2 regions of the Phascolarctobacterium sp. Marseille-Q4147 genome follow, and region 2 is predicted to be linked to the other one. Evidence: predicted binding sites of a transcription regulator. Region 2 holds the regulator's gene; the other holds the start of a gene.
The links. Region 2 encodes HrcA, which represses chaperone genes, less so after heat shock. Its sites were predicted from a motif close to TGTTAGCACTCNNNTNANNNGAGTGCTAACA; they were not measured.
Positions count from the first base shown of each region.

Region 1: a site for HrcA is predicted at 4,995-5,025, ahead of KAH19_RS04505 (Hsp20/alpha crystallin family protein). Genes of this name have one in related genera too.

Region 1 is NZ_CP072874.1:960,828-971,781, forward strand. It holds gene KAH19_RS04485 (TetR/AcrR family transcriptional regulator) at 1-308, opposite strand, end outside; gene KAH19_RS04490 (phosphoribosylaminoimidazolesuccinocarboxamide synthase) at 841-1,716, opposite strand; gene KAH19_RS04495 (PHP domain-containing protein) at 1,871-2,707, opposite strand; gene sstT (serine/threonine transporter SstT) at 3,048-4,304, shown strand; gene KAH19_RS04505 (Hsp20/alpha crystallin family protein) at 4,387-4,836, opposite strand; gene KAH19_RS04510 (S-layer homology domain-containing protein) at 5,828-7,213, shown strand; gene KAH19_RS04515 (Rpn family recombination-promoting nuclease/putative transposase) at 7,862-8,671, shown strand; gene KAH19_RS04520 (hypothetical protein) at 8,925-10,058, shown strand; gene KAH19_RS04525 (nucleoside hydrolase) at 10,119-10,954, shown strand, end outside.
Region 2 is NZ_CP072874.1:181,340-192,293, reverse strand. It holds gene folE2 (GTP cyclohydrolase FolE2) at 1-445, shown strand, start outside; gene folP (dihydropteroate synthase) at 436-1,629, shown strand; gene folK (2-amino-4-hydroxy-6-hydroxymethyldihydropteridine diphosphokinase) at 2,142-2,600, shown strand; gene KAH19_RS00790 (zinc ribbon domain-containing protein) at 2,682-3,083, shown strand; gene rpmB (50S ribosomal protein L28) at 3,143-3,334, opposite strand; gene recG (ATP-dependent DNA helicase RecG) at 3,455-5,515, shown strand; gene KAH19_RS00775 (TVP38/TMEM64 family protein) at 5,531-6,229, shown strand; gene hemW (radical SAM family heme chaperone HemW) at 6,313-7,509, shown strand; gene hrcA (heat-inducible transcriptional repressor HrcA) at 7,617-8,651, shown strand; gene grpE (nucleotide exchange factor GrpE) at 8,670-9,257, shown strand; gene dnaK (molecular chaperone DnaK) at 9,365-10,954, shown strand, end outside.

The sequences.
Region 1 (10,954 bases), 780 kb from region 2:
CACAGAGTGCTGTTGGCAACATAAAAATGCACCATTACCTCAAAATACTTTTTGAGCTTGTCCTCAAAGCTGTCTGCACTATCGACAGCTTGGTGCAGCTTTTCTAAAAAGGGGGCATTTTTATCGGCAACCAGCTTGTAGAAAAGGTGCTCCTTATTACCGAAGTATTTATAGACAGTTCCTTTGCCTACGTCAGCTAGGGCTATTATTTCATCGAGCGTAGCCTTTTCATAGCCATGCTGCGAAAAAACTTCTTCCGCTGCCTGCAAAATTCTTATATCCTTAGGTAATGACGTGTCTATTGCCACTATGAAACCTCCAACTATCCTAAATAGGAAAATATTTCGTACATTTATTACATTAATTATACCTTTTTATGCGGATAATTGCTAGTGAAGTTTACGTGTTTTATTAGCCGGAATTTTACTTTTCGTGACAAAATAAAAAACCCGCTCGCCGCGGGCGTTTTTATTTCGCGTAACTGCTGTCCGGCCCCTCAGCCGTCAGTGCTTTGTGCTTTTAGCATTTCCAAAAGTCCCCTCAATTGGCCGCTTCCACGAACCACCTTCTCTGTTTTTACGGTGGTGATACGTTACGCGATTAAGCACTATTTTATTTACGAATTCTCTTACACTAATGTATTATATCTGCAGTGATCGGAGAAACAAAAAACAACAACGGAAACAGACAGCTTACGCTGTTCCAACTCCGTTGTTGTTTATGGTGAAATTATACAACCAATGTCCATGGTTGTAAACAATTTTTTTGTAAAGAGCGTTAAATTTTTCCTGAGCCTGTTGCTACTGCAACAAAAGTTACAGTTTTAAAGCATTTTCAGAATTAAAAGTCAAACTTTTGACCTGTCAGCAGTTCATATGCTTCGATGTATTTGCCGATGGTTTTGTCGATAACATCCTGCGGCAGCTCGTAGCCTGCATCCGGGTTAGCACTCAGCCAATCGCGGACAAACTGCTTGTCATAGGAGGGCTGGCCTTGGCCAACCTTGTAGCCTTCCAGCGGCCAGAAGCGGGAGCAGTCCGGGGTAATCATTTCGTCACCCAGTACAACCTCGCCGTTTTCGTCAAGACCAAATTCAAATTTGGTATCGGCAATGATGATGCCGCGCTCCAGAGCATAAGCTGCACATTTTTTGTAGATAGCGATAGTGTAGTCACGCAGCTTCAGAGCATATTCTTTGCCACGGCCCGGATACAGTTTTTCCAGGATTTCGATGCTTTGCTCTACGCTGATGTTTTCGTCATGGTCACCGATTTCAGCTTTGGTGCTGGGGGTGAAGATAGGTTCAGCCAGCTTTTGGGATTCCTGCAGGCCTTCGGGCAGTTTAATGCCGCAGATTTCGCCGGTTTTCTTGTAGCTTTCCCAACCGCTGCCGGTGATGTAGCCGCGAACGATGCATTCGATAGGCAGCATGTTCAGCTTTTTGCATTTCATGCTGTTGCCGGTGAATTCGGGTTTCTGGAAGAATTCTGGCATATCTTTGGTATCAACGGAAATCATATGGTTAGGAACAATGTCTTTAGTCAGATCGAACCAGAATTTGGAAATCTGAGTCAGCACAGTGCCTTTTTTCACAATCATGTTTTTCAGAATATGGTCAAATGCGGAAATACGGTCAGTGGCAACCATAATAATGCTGTCACCAACATCATACATCTCACGAACCTTGCCGGATTTAAACGGTTTGTACTCTTGCATTTTAATGCCTCCTAAAAATTTCTCAACAAGTAAATGCAGGCTCAGTGCCGGAATTTCTTGTCAGTGTTAACTTTGTTATATTTTATGGTAATATCATAGCACAGTCCAACGAAAAAGTCGAACATTTTTCGTGTTTTAACAAATATTTTTCGGATTATTTTACATCTTGCGGCAAAAGGCCGTCCAAGCGCAGCATATCGGCAGTGACCAAAGGCTGTCCCAAACGTCTCCCCGGCACAAATGTACCATGGCAGTCGCTGCCGCCGCTGATTAACAGGCCGTGCTTTTTACAATGCTGCAGCAGGCGCTGCGTTCCTTTTTCTGAATGGTTGGAGTGGTAGCATTCAAAGCCGTCGAATTTCTCCGTCCGCAGGATGTCGAGCACGCGCTCCAATCCGGGACCGTGAAAGCCGCTGGCAGCATGTGCGCACAGTGCTGCGCCGCCGGCAGCGTGAATCGCTGCAATTACCTCGCTTATGGCAGGAAATTCTGGAAAACCCAGGTCGTGCTCCGGTGTAAAGATGCGTTTAAAGAAATCACCCACGCCGCTGCAAAGTTCCTTGTCAATCAAATAGGCGAGGGCACGCCAGCCGCCGCGGCGTCTGTCGTAGGTATAACGGGCGAATTCCGCTTCATCGACAGGCCAGCCGTCGCGCGCCAGCAGATGAATGCTGTCTACATCCTTCTGCTCTAACAGCGCTTCGTTGTGCTGCATCAGTTCCAGCAGCTGTTTATTATGGATATCAATGCCATAGCCCAGAATATGAAACGACAAATCCTCCTTGGTGGAGCAGATTTCCGCCGCCGGCAGCAGTGTAATGCCTGCTGCCGTAGCTAATGTCATTGCTTCCGCAACGTTGGCTACGCTGTCGTGGTCCGTTACGGCAATCAGCCCCAGCTGTTGCTTTTGCGCTTCGGCAATCAGCTCCGCCGGTGTCCAGGTGCCGTCCGAGGCCGTAGTATGTATATGTAAATCAGCTCTTACCGACATGTAAGCAGCTCCCTTCTATTAAATTCTGCTGTCAAAAAGCAGAAACAGAGTAAAATTTTTATATTTATAGCATAGTTTATAATCATATGCATGTCAACTGCCGGTAAAGATATTCTCTCATTGCACAATAGTACGCGAAATTTTTTTGAAGCTTGCGTGCTTTTGTAACAAGCTTAACACTTACTTATATTTTAAGGGTAATAGTCCCTATAATGAGTACGGATAAATTCAGTGTCTACTCTACAAACACAATACTCATTGTAGGCTTGACATTATTTAACTTATGTTATATACTATGAACATCGTTGTATACGGGAGTATAAATTAGGGGGAATTCATTATGTTTAGAAAATTTGCTGCGATTATCAATGAAGTCGCACTCATCAAGCAAATTGCCGTTGGTCTTGTCATCGGCATTCTGCTGGCACTTTATGTACCGCAAGCGGTACCTGTTGTTACCATCTTCGGTGACCTGTTTGTAAAAGCATTAAAGGGCGTTGCTCCGGTGCTGGTTTTCTTCTTGGTTATGAACGCTATGGCCAAAAAGAAAAGCGGCGGCGAAGCAAATATGAAGCCTATTATCGGCTTATATGTTATCGGCACCTTCTTTGCATCCTTAGTTGGTGTAAGCCTGTCCTTCCTGGCACCTACCACTCTGCACCTGCAGGTTGCGGATGCTAAGCTCAACCCGCCCAGCGGCATTGTTGAGGTTCTGCATAACCTGATTCTGAGTGTTGTAGATAACCCGATAGCTGCTCTGCTGAACGCTAACTACATCGGCATTCTGGCATGGGCTGTAGTATTCGGTCTGGCTATGAACCTGGCTGCCAACGAAACTACTAAAAATGCTCTGGATGATGTTGCAAAGGCAATCACCCTGGTTGTTAAATGGGTTATCCATTTCGCTCCTCTGGGCATCATGGGCCTGGTAGCAACCTCCATCAGCGACAGCGGTCTGTCCGCAATTTCCAGCTATGTACATCTGCTGGCAGTACTCATCAGCTCCTACTTCCTGGTAGCGCTGGTTATGAATCCGTTGATCGTTTACTTCAACATCCGTCGCAATCCGTATCCGCTGGTTTGGGCAACCATCCGCGAATCCGGCGTGTACGCTTTCTTTACCCGCAGCTCCGCTGCTAACATTCCGGTTAACATGGCACTGTGCAAACGCCTGGGCCTGAATCCTGATACCTACGCAATTTCCATTCCGTTAGGCGCAACCATCAACATGGCTGGTGCTTCCATCACCATTTCCGTACTGGCGCTTGCTGCTGCCAATACTCTGGGCATTCATGTTGATATGCCGACAGCTCTTCTGCTGTGCATCGTTTCTACCGTTGGTGCCTGCGGTGCTTCCGGTGTTGCCGGCGGCTCTCTGCTGCTGATTCCGGTTGCCTGCGCTTCCTTTGGTATCAGCAATGATATCGCTATGCAGGTTGTAGGCGTTGGCTTCATCATCTCCGTACTGGAGGATGCTTGCGAAACTGCGCTCAACAGCTCCAGTGACGTTCTCTTTACCGCAACTGCCGAATTTGCAGAACGCGCTAAGGAAGGCACTCTGAAGTCCGAAGACCTGGTTCCGAGAAACAACATTTAATTTAACATAACAACAAAACGGCCGCCGAAGCTTGTGCTCCGGCGGCTGTTTCATTTTGAAAGGATGATGTGGTTTTTATGTATTAGCCTTCAATGGCAATATATTTTTTGTCTTCGACTTTTTTAGGCTCAACCTTAGGAATAGTAACCTTCAGGATACCGTCTTCGAATTTAGCCTTGATATCCTCTTGGGTAACTGCTTCGCCGACATAGAAGGTTCTTGCACATTGACCGCTGTAACGTTCACGGCGGATATAAACGCCTTTATCGTTCTTTTCGTCCTTGTCGAGGCCTTTAGCGGCGGTAATGGTCAGATAACCGTTTTCCAGTTTGGCGCTGACGTCCTCTTTTTTGAAGCCCGGCAGGTCGATATCCATTTCATAAGCGGTATCAGATTCCTTGATATCGGTTTTCATAACGTTCTGAGCATGTTTGCCGTACAACGGATTGCGATGACCGAAGAACTCTTTATCAAACGGGAAATCCATTAAATCATCAAATAAGCTTTCACCAAATACACTAGGCATCATCATAAGTCATTCCTCCAGTTTTATTGCGCTTGTTGTAGTCATTTTAATGTTGATGCAGCAAGTATTGATTTGATTTGCCAACGCGGGAATTGTGCTTTGCGGGTGCTGCCCTTGCAGCTCCTGTAGCTCATTTCCTTTGTTGATTATGTTATACCACTATTTGTTAGCACTGTCAAGCGTTGAGTGCTAATTTCTGACGATTTCACAGAAATTACAAAAAGTGGGGTGTAGGGCACCCCCTTCCGCCTCACTACGTTTGGCATCTTACAGATGAAAAAGCAGTAATAAAGAGCCTCTCCTTGGGGAGAGGTGCCGAGCTTGTCGAGGCGGAGAGGGGATATGCTGAAAATAATGCTATTCGTAAGCATAAAGATTGCAAGCAAATAATCTTTGTGTACGAATTTTCTTCAATCTAAATTCAAATGTAAGCCTATAAACCGCAGTCCCCTCTCAGTCGCCCTAGCGGGCGCCAGCTCTCCCCGAGGAGAGCCTCGTTTTTCTTCCTAATGTTTCATCTGCTTGCAGCTTCCTTCCGTCAGCTCGCAACCCCCTTCCGCCTCACTACGTTCGGCACCTTCCCCAAGGGGCAGGCAAGACTAATAGCTTTCCATTAACCTTCATTAGCACGTTCTTGGTTCCCCCTCGGGGGAACTGTCGCGTTAGCGACTAAAGGGGGAAATGTGAGAGCAGATAAGAAATTTGCTAGAAGTATAACCCAAAATCTCTAAAATTTTCTCCAAATTTCCCCAAAATTCCTAAAAAATTCCCCTCATCCTACCCGGATTTGCCATTTCGGGTAGGGACAAATTACTAAAAATTCGTTATACTACAGCCAGAAGCAAAGGAAAAACAACTTGTTCTTCTTGCTTTTCCGACTTTACCAAACGGAGCAGGTACTGCAAAAACCAAAATGAAACAAGGCAAATTTTGGCAACAGGCAGCGCAAGCCTCCGCAAGGTAAAAGAATACTTTACTTAAAGAGGAGGAATTTATCATGAAAAAATCTTTAGTACTCGCAATGGCAATGGCTCTTGGCGTAACCGCATCCGCTTACGCTGCTAACCCGTTCAGCGATGTTCCTGCCGGCCACTGGGCATATGACAGCATCAGCAAGCTGGCAGCTGCAGGCGTAATCGATGGCTACGGCGACGGCACCTTCGGCGGCGACAAGCTGATGACTCGCTATGAAATGGCACAAATCGTTGCTAGAGCAATGGCAAAGGGCGCTAATGTTGACAAGCTGGCAGCAGAATTTGCTGACGAGCTGGACAGCCTGGGCGTGCGCGTAGCTAACCTGGAGAAAAAGGCTGACAATGTAAAAATTACCGGTGAAGTTCGCTTCCGTTATGTTGACCAAGACGGTGCAATGTCAAGAAGGACTTTAGACAGAGGTTACAGAGTTTTGGGCAATGATTCCAACCATGTGGCAGATATCCGTTCCCGCATCTGGATTAACGGTATGATTAATGATGACTGGACCTACACCGGCATGCTGCAGAATGTTCAGAACCTGAATAATAATGCCGGTGATGAAAATACAAGCTTCCAACGCGCTTATGTAGACGGCAAGCTGGGCGGCATGGCAGTACGTGCAGGCCGTTATAACCTGGTAATTGCTGACGGCAATATCTATGATACCCGTGCTGATGGTCTGGAGCTGTCTTATGGCAACAAGGTTAAGGTAAAAGGCTTTGCAGGCAAGGCAACTGATGATATTACTGTAGTACCGTTTATGATAAATGATGGCATTAATACTGAAACTGGTGATATTACTAATGGCGGCAAGTATTGGGGCTTGGCAGTAGAAGGCGAGTTGGCTAAGGGCTTGAAGGCTACTGCCGGCTACACTCAATTCAAAGATATGGGAACCGGCTCTGTTGCATTTGACAATGGTAACTTTGACAAAACTGATATTGACAACGGCATTTGGCATGCAGGCTTGAGCTATGATATGGGGCATTTCAATCTGTCCGCTATGTATCTGAAGGGTGATTTGTCTGCTGACAAACTTAATGATCGTAGTGATGGCAACATTAACAAAGCTATTGATAAATACCTGGATGACGACGGCTTTGTTATCGGCTTGGCTTATAAGGGTGCAAAGGCTGAGGATGCAGGCAGCTGGGGCGCATGGGCTAAATACTATGACCAAGGCGCACAAACCTATGTTGCACACACCACCGATGCTAACACCTTTGGTATGACCGGCTTCAAGGGCTTCGGCGTTGGCGCTAACTACACCCTTGCTAAAAACATTGTAGCTAACGTTGCATACTATAACACCGAATCCAAGCTGATGAAAGAGCTTCCTAGTATTGCTGCTGATCTTGATCGCACCAAAGACCATCGCTTCTGGACTGACGTAACCTTCACTTTCTGATAAACCTTCATACAAAAACTTCCTAAAATCGGCAGCGCTCCGGCGCTGTCGGCAGAGAACCGCCGCAAGGCGGTTCTTTTGCGTTTTGGAGAGGAAGAGGGAGATGAGGCTCTCCTAGGGGAGAGCTGGCGCCCGTTAGGGCGACTGAGAGGGGATTGTTGTTTAAAAATTTACTAATAGCATATGTATGATGTACCCCTCTCCGTCATCGCTACGCGATGCCACCTCTCCCCAAGGAGAGGCTCGCTTTTCTTTCTAAAGTTGCATCTGCTTACCCAACCCTTCCGTCTGCTCGCAGCCCCCTTCCGCCTCACTACGTTCGGCACCTTACCTGAGGGGCAGGCATAAGGAGTGTTCTCTCTTGACATCCACCTCAAATTCAAGTAAACTTAAATTAAGTTCTTGAAAACTGCAACTAAATTTCGCTTCGGGCTGATTTACCTGCGGACAATTAAATAAGCAGTATATCCTGCAGATACACCTTATTTGCAGAAGCTTAAGCAAGGCCATTTACATGGTACATTCTAAGAGTAGTACATACTGACGATTTCTAATCGTCAGCGTACTGCTCTTTTTTGTTTTTTAGCGCCTTGATAACTGCTTATGTATTTTTTATTGCATCTGTGCTAAAATGAAAGGAGAGATCTTATGCAAGACCTGGCAAAAAAATTTGAGAATCTGACAATCCAAAGCGACTTCATCTTCAAGAAGGTAATGTCGCGCAAGCGCATCTGCATCCACCTGTTAGAGGAATTACTGCAGATTAAGATTGCCGATATCAACTACCTTGAAGCCGAAAAATCGCTTGAACCCGACTACACAAGCCGTGGCATCCGTCTGGATATAATAGTGAAGGATGACAAAAATACGCATTACAATTTGGAAATGCAGGTAAAGAATAATAAAAATCCCCACACCAAAGCCTTTGTCCTGCCCAAGCGTTCACGCTATTATCAGGCGCTGCTTGATATTGATTTGTTGCAGCAGGGACAGGAATATGATTTGCTGCCGCCGACCTATGTAATTTTTATTTGTGTGTTTGATTTCTTTGCAAAGGGTAATTATGTCTACACCTTTAAAAAGCGTTGCCTTGAAAATCTGGAGCTGGAGCTTCAGGATGAAGCAACCACCATGCTGTTGAATACCAAGGGTACGCATGGCGATATTTCCAAGGATATCAAAAGCTTTTATGATTATGTAAACAACCACATTGTAAATAGCGATTTCACCAAGCAGATTGACGATGAAATCAGCTATCTGAAACTAGATACGAAAGTGAGGCGAGAATTTATGCTTATGGAAGCACGTTTATTAGATGAAAGGCGTGAGGGCGAAGCAAAAGCGAACATTGCTACTGCCAAGCGTCTTATAAGTATGGGACTTTCTGTGCAGGATATCGCCAAGGCTACTACATTGCCAATAGAGAAAATAGAAGAATTAAAGGCAGAACAAGTCTGATACAAAAGAGAATAATTAAAATCAAACCTCGTGATTTACCGAACCCGGTGAAACACGGGGTTTTCGTATTTTTTGCGCAAGCACGTCGGAAGTTTAGCGGAAATATAACCTAAAATCTCAAAAATATCCCAAAAATCCACCTCATCCTACCCGAAATCACCCTTTCGGGTGGGGCGCTTTTGCTTTTTTTAGGCTACACTATAGGTGTAAACAATCAGCTGTAAAGCAGGCAGCAGGAAGCGGAGGGATTGATATGCTGAAAGAAAGCTGGAAAAACATTTTGCTGGGCGCATTGCTGCTTACCGGATTGACAATGCTCTTGGGCAGTGACAGCTCCGACAAAAAAGCAGACTCTCTGCTCGCCATGCCTAAGGCAGAAGCCGCCGCTATGCCTGTCTACGAGCAGGAATATATGAAAATCGTGGCTGGTGTCTGCGATTATTTGACCACGGGTAATACCGCCGGACTGCCGACGCAGGGACTGACAGGCTTTGAGGAGCTAGAGGGCCATAATGATCCCGGTCAGGGCGTAAGCAGTGTCGGCTATACGCTGCAGGATATCAATAATGATAAGGTGCCGGAGCTGATTTTGGCCCAGATTGCTTATCCCGAGGGCAAGGGCTATTATGGCCGGGATATCTATGCTGTCTATACCTTTGTGGACGGTAAGATAAAATTTGTTGACGAGGGCTGGTCGCGCATCCGTCTGCGTCTGCTTCGGGATAATACGCTGAGCAAGCGCACCTGGAACGAAGATAAAAATATGGAATGGGTGCTGGAAATGAAGGATTTGCTGCGGGACGGCAGCCTGCGTCAGGGAGAAACCTTCTATACAAAGGTTGAGGATGGCAGATGTAATGTTTACCGAAAATATTTAGATGTAAATGATACTTTTGTTACCCAAAAAACTTCCATGCACTTTGACGATATGATGAATATTGACCTTGGTGCCCAAAAGCTCGAGCTTTTACCGCTTGCGGAATACAGCAATCGTGGCTTTAAGGGACTGGTAATGCAGCATCTTAACTGCATGGGTTTGCATGAGCTGCAGGATAATAGGGTAGATCTTTCTGCATATGAGCATGTTTATGTGGATAATCCCTCTCGGGGAGCAGAAGTGTTGTTTAGCAGCAATACTTCTCTGGTGAGCTTTGAAGTGCTGGATTTGCAGGGTGATAGCAGCAGAGTTATCTACAGCAAAGGACTGCTGAACCCGGAAGAAAAGCTGGTGCTGCATCTGGAAAGCTTTGAAACTGATCCCGTGCTAAGCGATGAAACTGTTATCAAGAACGGTATCAGCTTAAGGGACGATACCGGCAGCCTGCGCAAGTTTGCGATTCGGGCGAAAGTTGAGGACGGCAGTGTTTATCTGGAGGAGATTGATTAAGGTAAAATCTGCATTCTGTGCGGAAATTTATAGAATTAGGGATTTTAGGAGGTAATGAATATGAAAATGAAAAAATTAACCAGCTTATGTGGTTGCCTGTTGCTTTCCATGTGCATGGGCGTTGGCGCTATGACTGCTCCGCTGTCTGCTGAGGCTGCAGCACGCGAAAAGGTTATTCTTGACGCAGATATGGTGGATTTGTTTGATGATGGCATCGCTATGATGATGCTTGCCGAATCTCCCAAAATGGATCTGAAGGGTGTTACCATCGTTATCGGCAATACCTGGGTTGAAACCGGTACCGCTTCCGCTATTCGTCAGCTGGAGGGCATCGGCCGCACCGATATCCCCGTATATATGGGCGTTAATGAAACCGTTCGCAAGGACCGTTTCGCTAACATGAAGGAAGAAAAACGCATTTACGGCCGTGGCCATGACTCCCATCTGGGCGCTGCAGGCTATCCTCAGCCGGCATCCTGGCAGGCTGAATACCGCAAGAATTATAATGATGAGCCTGTTATGAACCCACAAAAGGAACATGCTGCTGATTTCATCATTGATACTATCAAAAAGCATCCGGGCGAAGTAACCATCGTTGCTATCGGCAGTGGTGCTAACCTGGCAGCTGCTTTGGACAAGGCTCCGGAAATCGCTCCGATGGCTAAGCGCGTTGTTTATATGGCAGGCGCTTTCTTCTGCGAAGGTAACGTAATGCCGACCTCCGAGTTCAACGTTTGGATTGATCCGGAAACCGCTAAAAAGGCTTACCGCGCTCCTTGGAAGGAGCAAATCTTCCTGCCGCTGGATGTTTGCAGCAAGGAACTGATGAGCCACGATGATTTCAAGGATCTGGAAAGCCGCATTAAGAGCGACCGCTTCAAGGCTATGTGGGAAAG
Region 2 (10,954 bases):
GGAAGCGCCAATGGATATCGATTGCGTGTATAAGGCCGAGAAGGGCGAGAAGCTGCGTTGGCGCATTACGGCTGTTGTGCCTGTGCAGACGCTGTGCCCTTGCTCTAAGGAAATCAGTGAGTACGGTGCGCATAACCAGCGTGCCTGGGCAAAGCTGGAGGTTGAGGCGCAGGAGATGGTGTGGCTGGAGGAGCTGGTAGAATATGCCGAGGCTTCCGCAAGTACGCCGCTCTATGGTCTTTTGAAGCGTCCTGACGAAAAATACGTTACGGAGCATGCTTATGAGAATCCGCGTTTTGTAGAGGATGCCGTGCGTGAGGTTGCTTTGCGTCTGGAGGCGGATAAGCGCATTACCTGGTATCGTGCAGAGGTGGAGAGCATGGAAAGCATCCATAATCATAACGCTTTTGCTGTTGTGGAAAAAGGTGAGAATGAATGTTATTAAAGGTTAACCGTGAAGGCTTGGAGGCAGCGCTGGCAAGCATCGGCGCTCATGCCGACAGTCTGCCTATTTTTGCGCATAAGGCGGAGATTATTCCGTTCAAGCTGCTTGGTGTGCGCACTCCGGCAGCGAATATTATCAAGCAGGAGATGCTGGCGGTGGGCGGCGATGCCGTAACACCGGCCGGTGCTGTTACCTGCGCTGCGAAGTATGTTGATATCCTGCTTTTGGGTACGCTGAAGCATTATAAGGTACTGCTGAAGAAAATGGCACAGATGCCGTACTTTGGTATTCCTCAGGCTGCTATTGATCTGGAGATGGCGCTGACGCCGCAAAAGCTGTGTACTACTCTGGCTGACGGCAGAGTGCTGACCTATGAGAAGATGTGCGTGATGGGCATTCTGAACGTTACGCCCGATTCCTTTTACGAGGGCAGTCGTGTGCCCGCTATGGAGGAGCTGGTGGAGCGTGCCGGCAGAATGCTTGCTGCGGGTGCCGGTGTGCTGGATATCGGCGGTGAGTCTACCCGTCCGGGCAGCGACAGCGTTGATGGGGAGGAGGAGCGCCGCCGCGTAGTTCCTGCGATTACTGCTTTGCGCAAGGCTTATCCCGATGCTGTTATTTCTATTGATACCTATCGTGCGGATACGGCGGAGGCAGCTATTGCTGCCGGTGCTGATATGATTAACGATATCAGCGCAATGGAGGCTGACCCGCGCATGGCGGATGTGGTTGTGGCAACTAAGGCGCCGATTATTCTTATGCATATGCGCGGTACGCCGAAGAATATGCAGCAGAACTGCGAGTACAAGGATGTTGTGCAGGAGGTTGCCGTTTATCTGGCGCAGAGAGCACAGCTTTTGCGTGAGCGCGGTGTTAGTGCGGATAAGATTATTCTGGATCCGGGTATCGGCTTTGCCAAGAATGTGGAGCAGAATTTGCTGTTGATGCGTGATTTGAAGGCTTTGACGAGCTTTGGTTATCCTGTGCTACTGGCGGCTTCGCGCAAGAGTACGCTTGGTGCTGTGCTGGGCGGTGTGTCGGCGGAGCAGCGTTTGGAGGGAACGATTGCGACGAGCCTGCAGGCAATTTACGCGGGGGCGCAGATGGTGCGCGTGCATGACGTTGAGGAGAATGTGCGGGCAATTCGCACGCTGGAGGCTATTTTGCGCGGCAGTGCGGAGTAATTTTGCTTAGCAATTATCTATCGCGCTGCAGCGAAAAATTTTTTAACGGCAATTTTGTGCGGAACAAAGACGAAATTGCAATAAACTCGCGCTAGGCGAAGTATTTTTCTGGAGAAGTCAGCTTAGCGCTCAAACAGTATTGCAATTTCGGTTGTTCCAGGCACTCATTACCTAAAATTTTTATGCTTTCGCCGCGACAGAATAATTGCTGCGACGGTTGCGTTTGGCATTTTGAAGCAAGAAATGTTTTAGCAATTATTTGTCACGCTGCAGCGAAAAATTTTTTAACGGCAATTTCGTGCGGAACAAAGACGAAATTGCAATAAACTCGCGCTAGGCGAAGCATTTTTCTGGAGAAGTCAGCTTAGCGCTCAAACAGTATTGCAAATTCGGTTGTTCCAGGCACTCATTACCTAAAATTTTTATGCTTTCGCCGCGACAGAATAATTGCTGCGACAGTATCGTTTATTTTGCTGGAATATCGTATCACATCAAAAGAACAGGAGTCTGAAATGGCTATTGCATATGTTGCCTTGGGTAGTAACCTGGGCGATAAGAAAAAGAATTTACAGCGCGCGCTGATGCTGCTGATGCAGCAGGGCGTGGAGGTAATGCAGGTTTCCGGCTATTTTGCTACGGAGCCTTACGGTGTTACGGACCAGCCGCAGTTTTTGAATGCTGTGTGCAAGGTGCGCACTAATCTGGAGCCTGTGGCACTTTTGCGTACGCTTTTGGCAACGGAGCTGGCGATGGGGCGTGTGCGCCTGCGTCATTGGGGCGAGCGCAATATTGATCTGGATTTGCTGCTTTACGAAAATGTCGTGATGCAGACACCGGAGCTTACGCTGCCGCATCCCGATATGCAGAACAGGGATTTTGTGCTTTTGCCGTTGCTGGATATTGCGCCGGAGCTGGAGCATCCGCTGCTGCATAAGACTGTAAGGGAAATGGCAGCGGCGCTGAACAAATAGTATTGCGTCAGGCGCAATTTGTTTTACAGTAAATATGCGCTTGTGCTATAATTAAGAAAAAACATTTGGCAGGAGGTAGCTATGAGAATAGATGGTGCCGGCGGTTGCTTTGATAACCGTCTTTATGAAGTTGATATTGACGTAGCCTGGAATATTGCCTTGCTGTGCGTCAATGAGATGGGTGTAACTATTGATGAACAGGATGATGCTGCACATCAGCTGCACTTCCATAACAAGAAAAAAATTATGCAGCTGGCTATGCAGTCTTTGGATGAAGAAACCGTACAGGTTATCATGGACTCCACCAAGGAGCGTCTGCAGATTTATAACTGGAAGCGTGAGGACAAAGAGGTTAACCAGTTCTATGAGCTGTTCGAAAAGAAGCTCACGGAATACCGTGCCTTTATTTTGTGCCCGAACTGCTCCGCAAAAATCAGCTCTTTGGTGAAATTCTGCCCCGAGTGCGGCTGCAAAGTAAAATAAGCGCAAAAAAAGAAACCAAATACCGATTGGTATTTGGCTTCTTTTTAAATCCGAACGGATTAGATTGCGCGGTTAACTTTACCGGAACGCAGGCAACGGGTGCAAACGTTCAAGCGTTTAACAGAACCTTCAACAACTGCTCTTACTTGTTGAATATTCGGGTTCCAAGCACGTTTGGTGTGTCTATTGGAGTGGCTGACGTTGTTGCCAGCGAGTTTTCCTTTACCGCAGATTTCGCAGATAGATGCCATTGTTTCCCACCTCCTTAAACGTGATAAGACATAAGGCACATTCAAATTTAACATGAGTATCATACCATAAAGAGCGCAGAAAAGCAAGGGAATTTTAAGATAAAGAGGGTATTTTTATAAATGTGGTGGAAAGAACCTGTAACAACACTAAAAGGTGTAGGCGTAAAAAAAGCAGCTGAGCTGGCTGCTCTTAATATTTTCAGCGTGGGTGATTTGCTGGAATTTTATCCGCGTCAGGGTGCTTATCTTGATTATGCTAAGCTCAAAACGATTAAGGAGCTGGAGGTTGACAACAGCAAGCAGATTTTCAAAGCGACAGTTTATCAGGTAAAAAACGGCTACGGTGCCAGTCGTCGCAGCTATACGTCCGTGACGGTGCGTGACGAAACAGGTTATGCTACGCTGTACTTTTTCGGCGGGCAGCGCTACAAGGCGCAGAAGCTGAAGCCGGATACAGTGCTGCAGATTACGGGTCGCGTAAGGCAGGGGCGAACTACGAAGTCCGTCAGCGAGGTTGACGTGCAGCCTTTGGAGCAGGATGAGGGCAAAACGCCGGGTATTGTACCGGTGTATGCTTTGAGCGGTAATCTGACGCAGAAGAATCTGCGTACCTGGATAAGCGAGGCCTTGCGCCTGGCTGCAGAGGATTTGCCGGAAAGTTTGCCGGCGAAGGTTGTGAGCCAATGCAATTTGCCCGACCGCTATACGGCGCTGAAAAATATTCACTTTCCGGAAAGCTGGGAAGCATTGCGATGCGCCAAGCAGCGCTTTGTTTTCGAAGAGCTGTTTTTGTTGCAGTGCGGCTTGCTGTATTATCGTCAGCAGAGCCATGACAACAGAGAGGGCATCAAGCATGCTGTCGACGGTGCGCTTGTTAAAGACGTAATACAGGGACTGCCCTTTGAGCTGACGGCAGCACAGCAGCAGGCGTGGCGTGAGATTTCGCTCGATATGCAGGATAAAAAGCCTATGCACCGCATTCTGCAGGGCGATGTAGGCAGCGGCAAGACGGTTATCAGCGCACTGGCATTGGCCAAGGCGGTGGAAAACGGTTATCAGGGCTGCATTATGGTGCCTACGGAAATTTTGGCGGCGCAGCATTTTGAAACGTTGGAGCAGTATCTGCAGCCATACGGTGTGCGTATTGCTTTGCTGACAGGCGGTATGCGTGCTAAGGCAAGGCGTGAGCTGCTGCTGAATCTGGAGCTGGGCCTTGTTGACGTGGTTGTGGGTACGCATGCTCTGCTGGAGGAGGATGTGCGCTTTGCCAATTTGTCGCTGACGGTGACGGACGAGCAGCACCGCTTCGGCGTAGAGCAGCGTGCGCGTCTGTCCAACAAATCGGCCAATGCTCCCGATGTACTGGTAATGACGGCAACGCCGATTCCGCGTACTCTTGCGCTCACTGTTTACGGCGATTTGGATATTTCCGTAATGAAGGGACGCCCGCCACAGCGCAAGCCGGTGCGGACGCTGTGCTATACGGATGAGCGCCGCCGCGAGGTTTACGCCGGCCTGGTGCGTCAGGTGCAGGCAGGAAGGCAGGCTTATGTTGTCTGCCCGCTGATTGAAGAATCCGATGTCCTTGATGTGCATAGCGCCGAAAGGGTATACGAAGAGCTGAAACGCGATTTTCTGCAGGATATTCCCTGCGCTCTGTTGCATGGCAGGCTGAAGGGCGCGGAGAAGGATGCGATTATGAGCAGTTTTGCGGCAGGCGAGCTGAAGGTGCTGGTGAGCACTACGGTTATCGAGGTTGGCGTGAATGTGCCTAATGCTACGCTGATGGTGATTGAAAACGCCGAGCGCTTCGGTCTGGCACAGCTGCATCAGCTGCGCGGACGTGTAGGACGCGGCAGAGAGCAGTCCTACTGCGTACTGCTGACGGCCGCCGATTCGCCGGAGGCACTGGCGCGACTGAACGTACTGCATGAGAGTGAGGACGGCTTCTATCTTGCGGAAAAGGATATGGAGCAGCGCGGTGCAGGCCAGCTCTTTGGCCTGAAGCAGCATGGCTTGCCAGATTTGCGAATTGCTGATATAATGCGAGATGTTGACGTAATTGCGCAGGTTCGCCAACTGGCGCAGGCACAGCTGCGTACACCGGAGGATTGGACGGAAATCCGCCGTCTGGTGGAAATGCAGTTTGGCGAACGCTTTAATATGATTTTCAATACTTAAAGAGGGTATAAATACATGAAAAAAGACTGGTTAAAAAATCCTGATGTTTGTGCTAAGGTGACGGCGGCAGTTTTGCTGGTGGCTTTGTTTTTGGGCATTCACTTTTTTGCCGACGATTTCTTCAATAAAACATTTACGTTGGCAATCAGCGGCAATGTCAACGGCCTGGTGGAATATCTGCGCTCCTTTGGCCCATGGGCGATTTTAATCAGTTTTGTGCTGGACGTGCTGATTAATGCCGGCAGCGTTTTCCCGTCGATTTTTCTTTCTACAGCCAACGGTCTGATTTTCGGCCTGCCATTGGGCATCACAATTTCCTGGCTGGCGGAAACAACCGGTGTTGTTATCAGCTTTTATCTGATGCGCTTTTTCTTCCGTGATACAGCACAGAAGCTGATTGAAAAAAGCAACTCGCTGAAATCCATTGATGAAGCAAGCAGCAAGCACGGTTTGGAGTGGATGGCCTTCGCCAGGGCGCTGCCGTATTTTCCGTCAGGCATTTTGACGGCGGTGGGTGCTGTGAGCAGCATGAGTGCGCGTGATTACATCATTGCCAACCTTATCGGCAAATTTCCTTCCACGGCGTTGGAGGTTGTTATTGGCCATGATGTAGTTAATTTTCAGGAGCACAGCCAAAGACTGACGCTTTTGATCGTGGTTGTGGGCGCTGTCTTTTTTGCGTATAAAAAGTGGTTCTATAAAAAGGGAAAATAAATTTGCTTAGGCGTCGCTGCAGTAATTTCTGTGGCGGCGTTTTTTCAAGATAGAGATACAGATAGTGAAAGGAAATAACACTTATGGAAAATAAACAAGTGCAGCCATGGCAGCAATATCAGGCACTTTATCTGCATATACCGTTTTGCGTACAGAAATGCCTGTATTGCGATTTTGCTTCCTATGCCGGCTTTGGCGAGCAGGCGAAGCGTGATTATACCGACGCCGTGTGCCGGGAAATTGCCCTGCGTGCGGATGAGGCTGCAAATATGGCGGCGAACGCCAGCATTTACTTTGGCGGTGGTACGCCGAGCGTGCTGCCGACGGAATGTATCGCTAAGCTTGCGAACGCCTTGAAGCAGTACGGCTTTTGGCAGCAGCCCTGCGAGGCAACGATTGAGGTGAACCCCGGCACGGCGGATTTGGCCAAGCTGCAGGCGCTGCGCAGCCTTGGCTTTGACCGCATCAGCTTCGGCGTACAGTCGCTGCAGGATAACGAGCTGCGGGCAATAGGACGCATTCACAACGCACAGCAGGCACTTGAGGCACTGACGCTGGCACGCAAAGCAGGCTTTGCACGCATCAGCGCGGATTTGATTTACGGCCTGCCGTCGCAGACGCTTACAAGCCTGCAGGATACGCTGGAGCGTCTGACAGATACGGGCATTGAGCATATTTCTGTTTACGGCCTGATTGTGGAGGAGGGCACGCCGTTGGCAAGCCTTGTGAACAAGGGCAGAATAACTTTGCCTGACGAGGATACGGCGGCGGATATGTATGAGCTGGTGCAGAGCTTTTTGCGCGAGCGTGGCTTTGAACGCTACGAAATTTCCAACTACGCGAAAAACGGACAGTATTCGCGGCACAATACTGTTTATTGGGAGTATCATCCCTACATGGCCTTCGGCGCTGCCGCCTGCGGCTTTGATGGGCAAAGACGGCGTACCGGGCTGAGTACGGTCAAGGAATATATCGGGCAGCTGCAGAGCTTCGGCGGTGACGATTTGCGCGACAGTGCATTATATAATGTAGAAGAATTATCTTGCGCAGAGCTTTTGGAGGAATTCATGTTTATGGGTTTGCGCCGCAGCGAAGGTGCGAGCCTGGCGGAGGCACGCGAGCGCTTTGGCGTTGATGTGCTGCAGCGCTTTGCCTCCGAGCTGGCGCCGCTCTTTGAACAAAAGCTTATTGCGTATGATGCAAGCACGCAAAGACTGCGCCTGACAGAGCGTGGTATGGAGGTCGGCAATCAAATATTTGAAGTTTTTGTGATAACTTAAAAATAAATAAAAAAGGTGTTGACAATAAAGTAGGCTAGTGCTATTCTAGTATCAAGATGTTAGCACTCCTGATGATAGAGTGCTAACAATCAAAATGAGGTGGGAATATGTTAAACGAAAGAAAGAAAAAAATTCTCCAGCTCATAATTGAGGATTATATTTCAACCGCTGAGCCTGTAGGTTCAAGGACGATTGCCCGCAAATATGATTTGGGCCTCAGTCCTGCGACCATCCGTAATGAGATGAGTGACCTGGAGCTCCTGGGTTATCTGGAGCAGCCGCACACCTCGGCTGGACGTGTACCGTCGGCTCAGGCTTATCGTCTTTATGTTGACTCGCTTGTTGAGCCGGGCACTCTGACAGATAATGACAGAGCACTGATTAACGGCTGGTTCAGCGAAAGACGCAGAAGCATTGATGAAATCTTCCAGTCAACGGCTAAAATCCTTTCCCGGATGACGAAGAATGTTTCAATGGTGCTGGCTAACCGTGATGCCGGTGCGTGCTTCCGTTATATGAAGTTTTTACCTCTGGATGAGCACCATGCCATCCTGTGCATTGTAACAGATGACGGCAATGTGGCCAATTGCGTGGTAGAAATTCCTTTGGGAATGCGGCCGGAGGAACTGGACTACATGGCAGGACGCGTCAGCAGACTGCTGGAGGGCAGAGCGCTGGCGAACATTACCGAGGATCTGCTGCAGGCGGTGCATACCAATATAGCAGATGATAAGCTGCTGTTCACATCGCTGGTACAGTCCATCCGCAAAATGCGTCAAAAATACCAGCAGCAAAAGGTTTTCCTGGGTGGTACCAAGCAGCTGCTTAACCAGCCGGAATTCCGCGACGTAGAGCGTGTGAAGAATCTTCTGGGTATCCTGGAGGAGGAACGCGTGGTACGCGATTTGCTGAAGGCAGGCGAGGACAGCGGACTGAAAATCACGATTGGCAGTGAAAACAAATTCACCGGCATTCAGGATTGCAGCATGGTACAGGCAACCTACCGTCTTAACGGTCAGATAGTCGGTACGATGGCAGTTCTTGGCCCGACGCGTATGGAATACGGCAAGGTAATTACCGTAATGGATTACCTGCATAAGTATTTGAAAACGATGTTCGAGCAAAAGCCCGACAATAAATAAAACTAAGGAGGAAGAGCCTTGCAGGATAATGAAATGAAAGAAAAACAGGCTGAGCAGGAGGCTGCGGAAGCGAAGGCTGCCGAACAGGAAACTGCGGAAGCTGCAGAAGCTGAAAAAGCTGAAGATGCAAAAAATGCGGAGGAAGCCGCTGAGCCTGAGGTTGACCCGAAGGATGCCAAAATCGAAGAGCTGCAAAATCGTTTGCTGAGATTGCAGGCCGATTTTGAAAACTTCCGCCGTCGCACCAATATAGAAAAGGAACAGCTTTCCACCTTTGTAACAGTAAATGTGGTTGGCAAGTTCTTAAAGGTTTTAGATAATTTTGAGCGTGCCGAAGCAAGCGTCGAAAAGGGCGATAATGTGGATGCAGTTGTCGACGGTATGAAAAAAATCCGCCGTCAGTTCGAAGATGCCTTCAAGGATCTGAAGGTAGAAGAAATCGAAGCTCAAAATGCTAAATTTGACCCGAACATCCACGAAGCCGTAATGCGCGGTCATAATCCGGAGCTGGATGATGAAATCGTAGATATGGTTTTCGAAAAAGGCTATAAGCTGGGTGACAAGGTTATCCGTCACAGTAAGGTTAGAGTAAACACCAACGAATAAAGCTGGCGTGCTCTTCACAATAAATTAAAAAAATATATCACATCGATTCGGTAAAAATGTGGCATTTGCCGCATCACCGAAGGATAGTAATCAGGAGGATAAAAATCATGGCTAAAGTAATTGGTATTGACTTAGGTACTACTAATAGTGTTGTTGCAGTTATGGAAGGCGGCGAACCTACCGTCATCACTAACCAGGAAGGCAGCCGCTTAACCCCGTCTGTTGTAGGCTTTGCTAAAAACGGCGAGCGTCTTGTTGGTCAGCTGGCAAAACGTCAGGCAGTTTCTAACCCTGACAGAACCATCAGCTCCATCAAACGTCACATGGGCGAAGGCTCTTACAGAGTAACTATCGACGACAAAAAATATTCCCCGGAAGAAATTTCCGCAATGATTCTGCAAAAACTGAAAGCTGATGCAGAAGCTTATCTGGGCGAAAAGGTATCCCAGGCAGTTATCACTGTTCCGGCATACTTCAATGACAGCCAACGTCAGGCTACTAAAGACGCTGGTAAGATTGCAGGCCTCGATGTTCTGCGTATCGTCAACGAACCTACCGCTGCTTCTCTGGCATACGGCATTGATAAAACCGACGACCATACCATCATGGTATATGACCTCGGCGGCGGCACCTTCGATGTATCCATTCTGGACGTTGGCGACGGCGTATTCGAAGTAAAAGCAACCAATGGTGATACTCATCTGGGCGGCGATGACTTCGATAAGAAAATCATGGACTGGATGGTTGAAGAATTCAAGAAAGCTGAAGGCATTGACCTTTCTACCGACCGTATGGCTATGCAGCGTCTGCGTGAAGCTGCTGAAAAAGCTAAAATCGAATTGTCCGGCGTTATGAGCACCAACATCAACCTGCCGTTCATCACTGCAGGTGCTGACGGCCCGAAACATCTGGATATGGACCTGACCCGTGCTAAATTCGAAGCAATGACTGCTGATCTGGTTGAACGCACCATGGGTCCTGTTCGTCAGGCTATGAGCGATGCAGGTCTTTCCGCAAGCGATATCAGCAAAGTAATCCTGGTCGGCGGTTCTTCCCGTATCCCGGCTGTACAGGCTGCTATCAAAGCATTCATGGGCAAAGAGCCTTATAAAGGAGTTAACCCGGATGAATGCGTTGCAGTAGGTGCTGCTATTCAGGCCGGCGTTCTCTCCGGTGAAGAAGGTACCGGCAACGTACTGCTGCTGGATGTAACTCCGTTGTCCCTGGGTATTGAAACCCTCGGCGGTGTATTCACCAAGATTATCGACCGTAACACCACCATCCCGACTTCTAAGAAACAGGTATTCTCTACCGCTGCAGATAACCAGCCTTCCGTTGATATCCATGTTCTGCAAGGTGAACGTGAAATGGCTGCAGATAACAAAACTCTGGGCCGCTTCGAGCTGTCCGGTATCCCGGCTGCACCGCGTGGAATTCCTAAAATCGAAGTTTCCTTCGACATCGATGCTAACGGTATCGTTAACGTAAGCGCTAAAGACCTTGGCACCGGCAAAGAACAAAAAATCACCATTACCTCCTCCGGCACCCTTGATAAGGACGAAGTAGACAGAATGGTTAAAGAAGCAGAAGCTAACGCTGAAGCTGATAAGAAACGTAAAGAAGGCGTAGAAGTTCGCAACCAGGCCGACAACATGTGCTATCAGGCTGAAAAGACCATGAAAGACATGGAAGGCAAA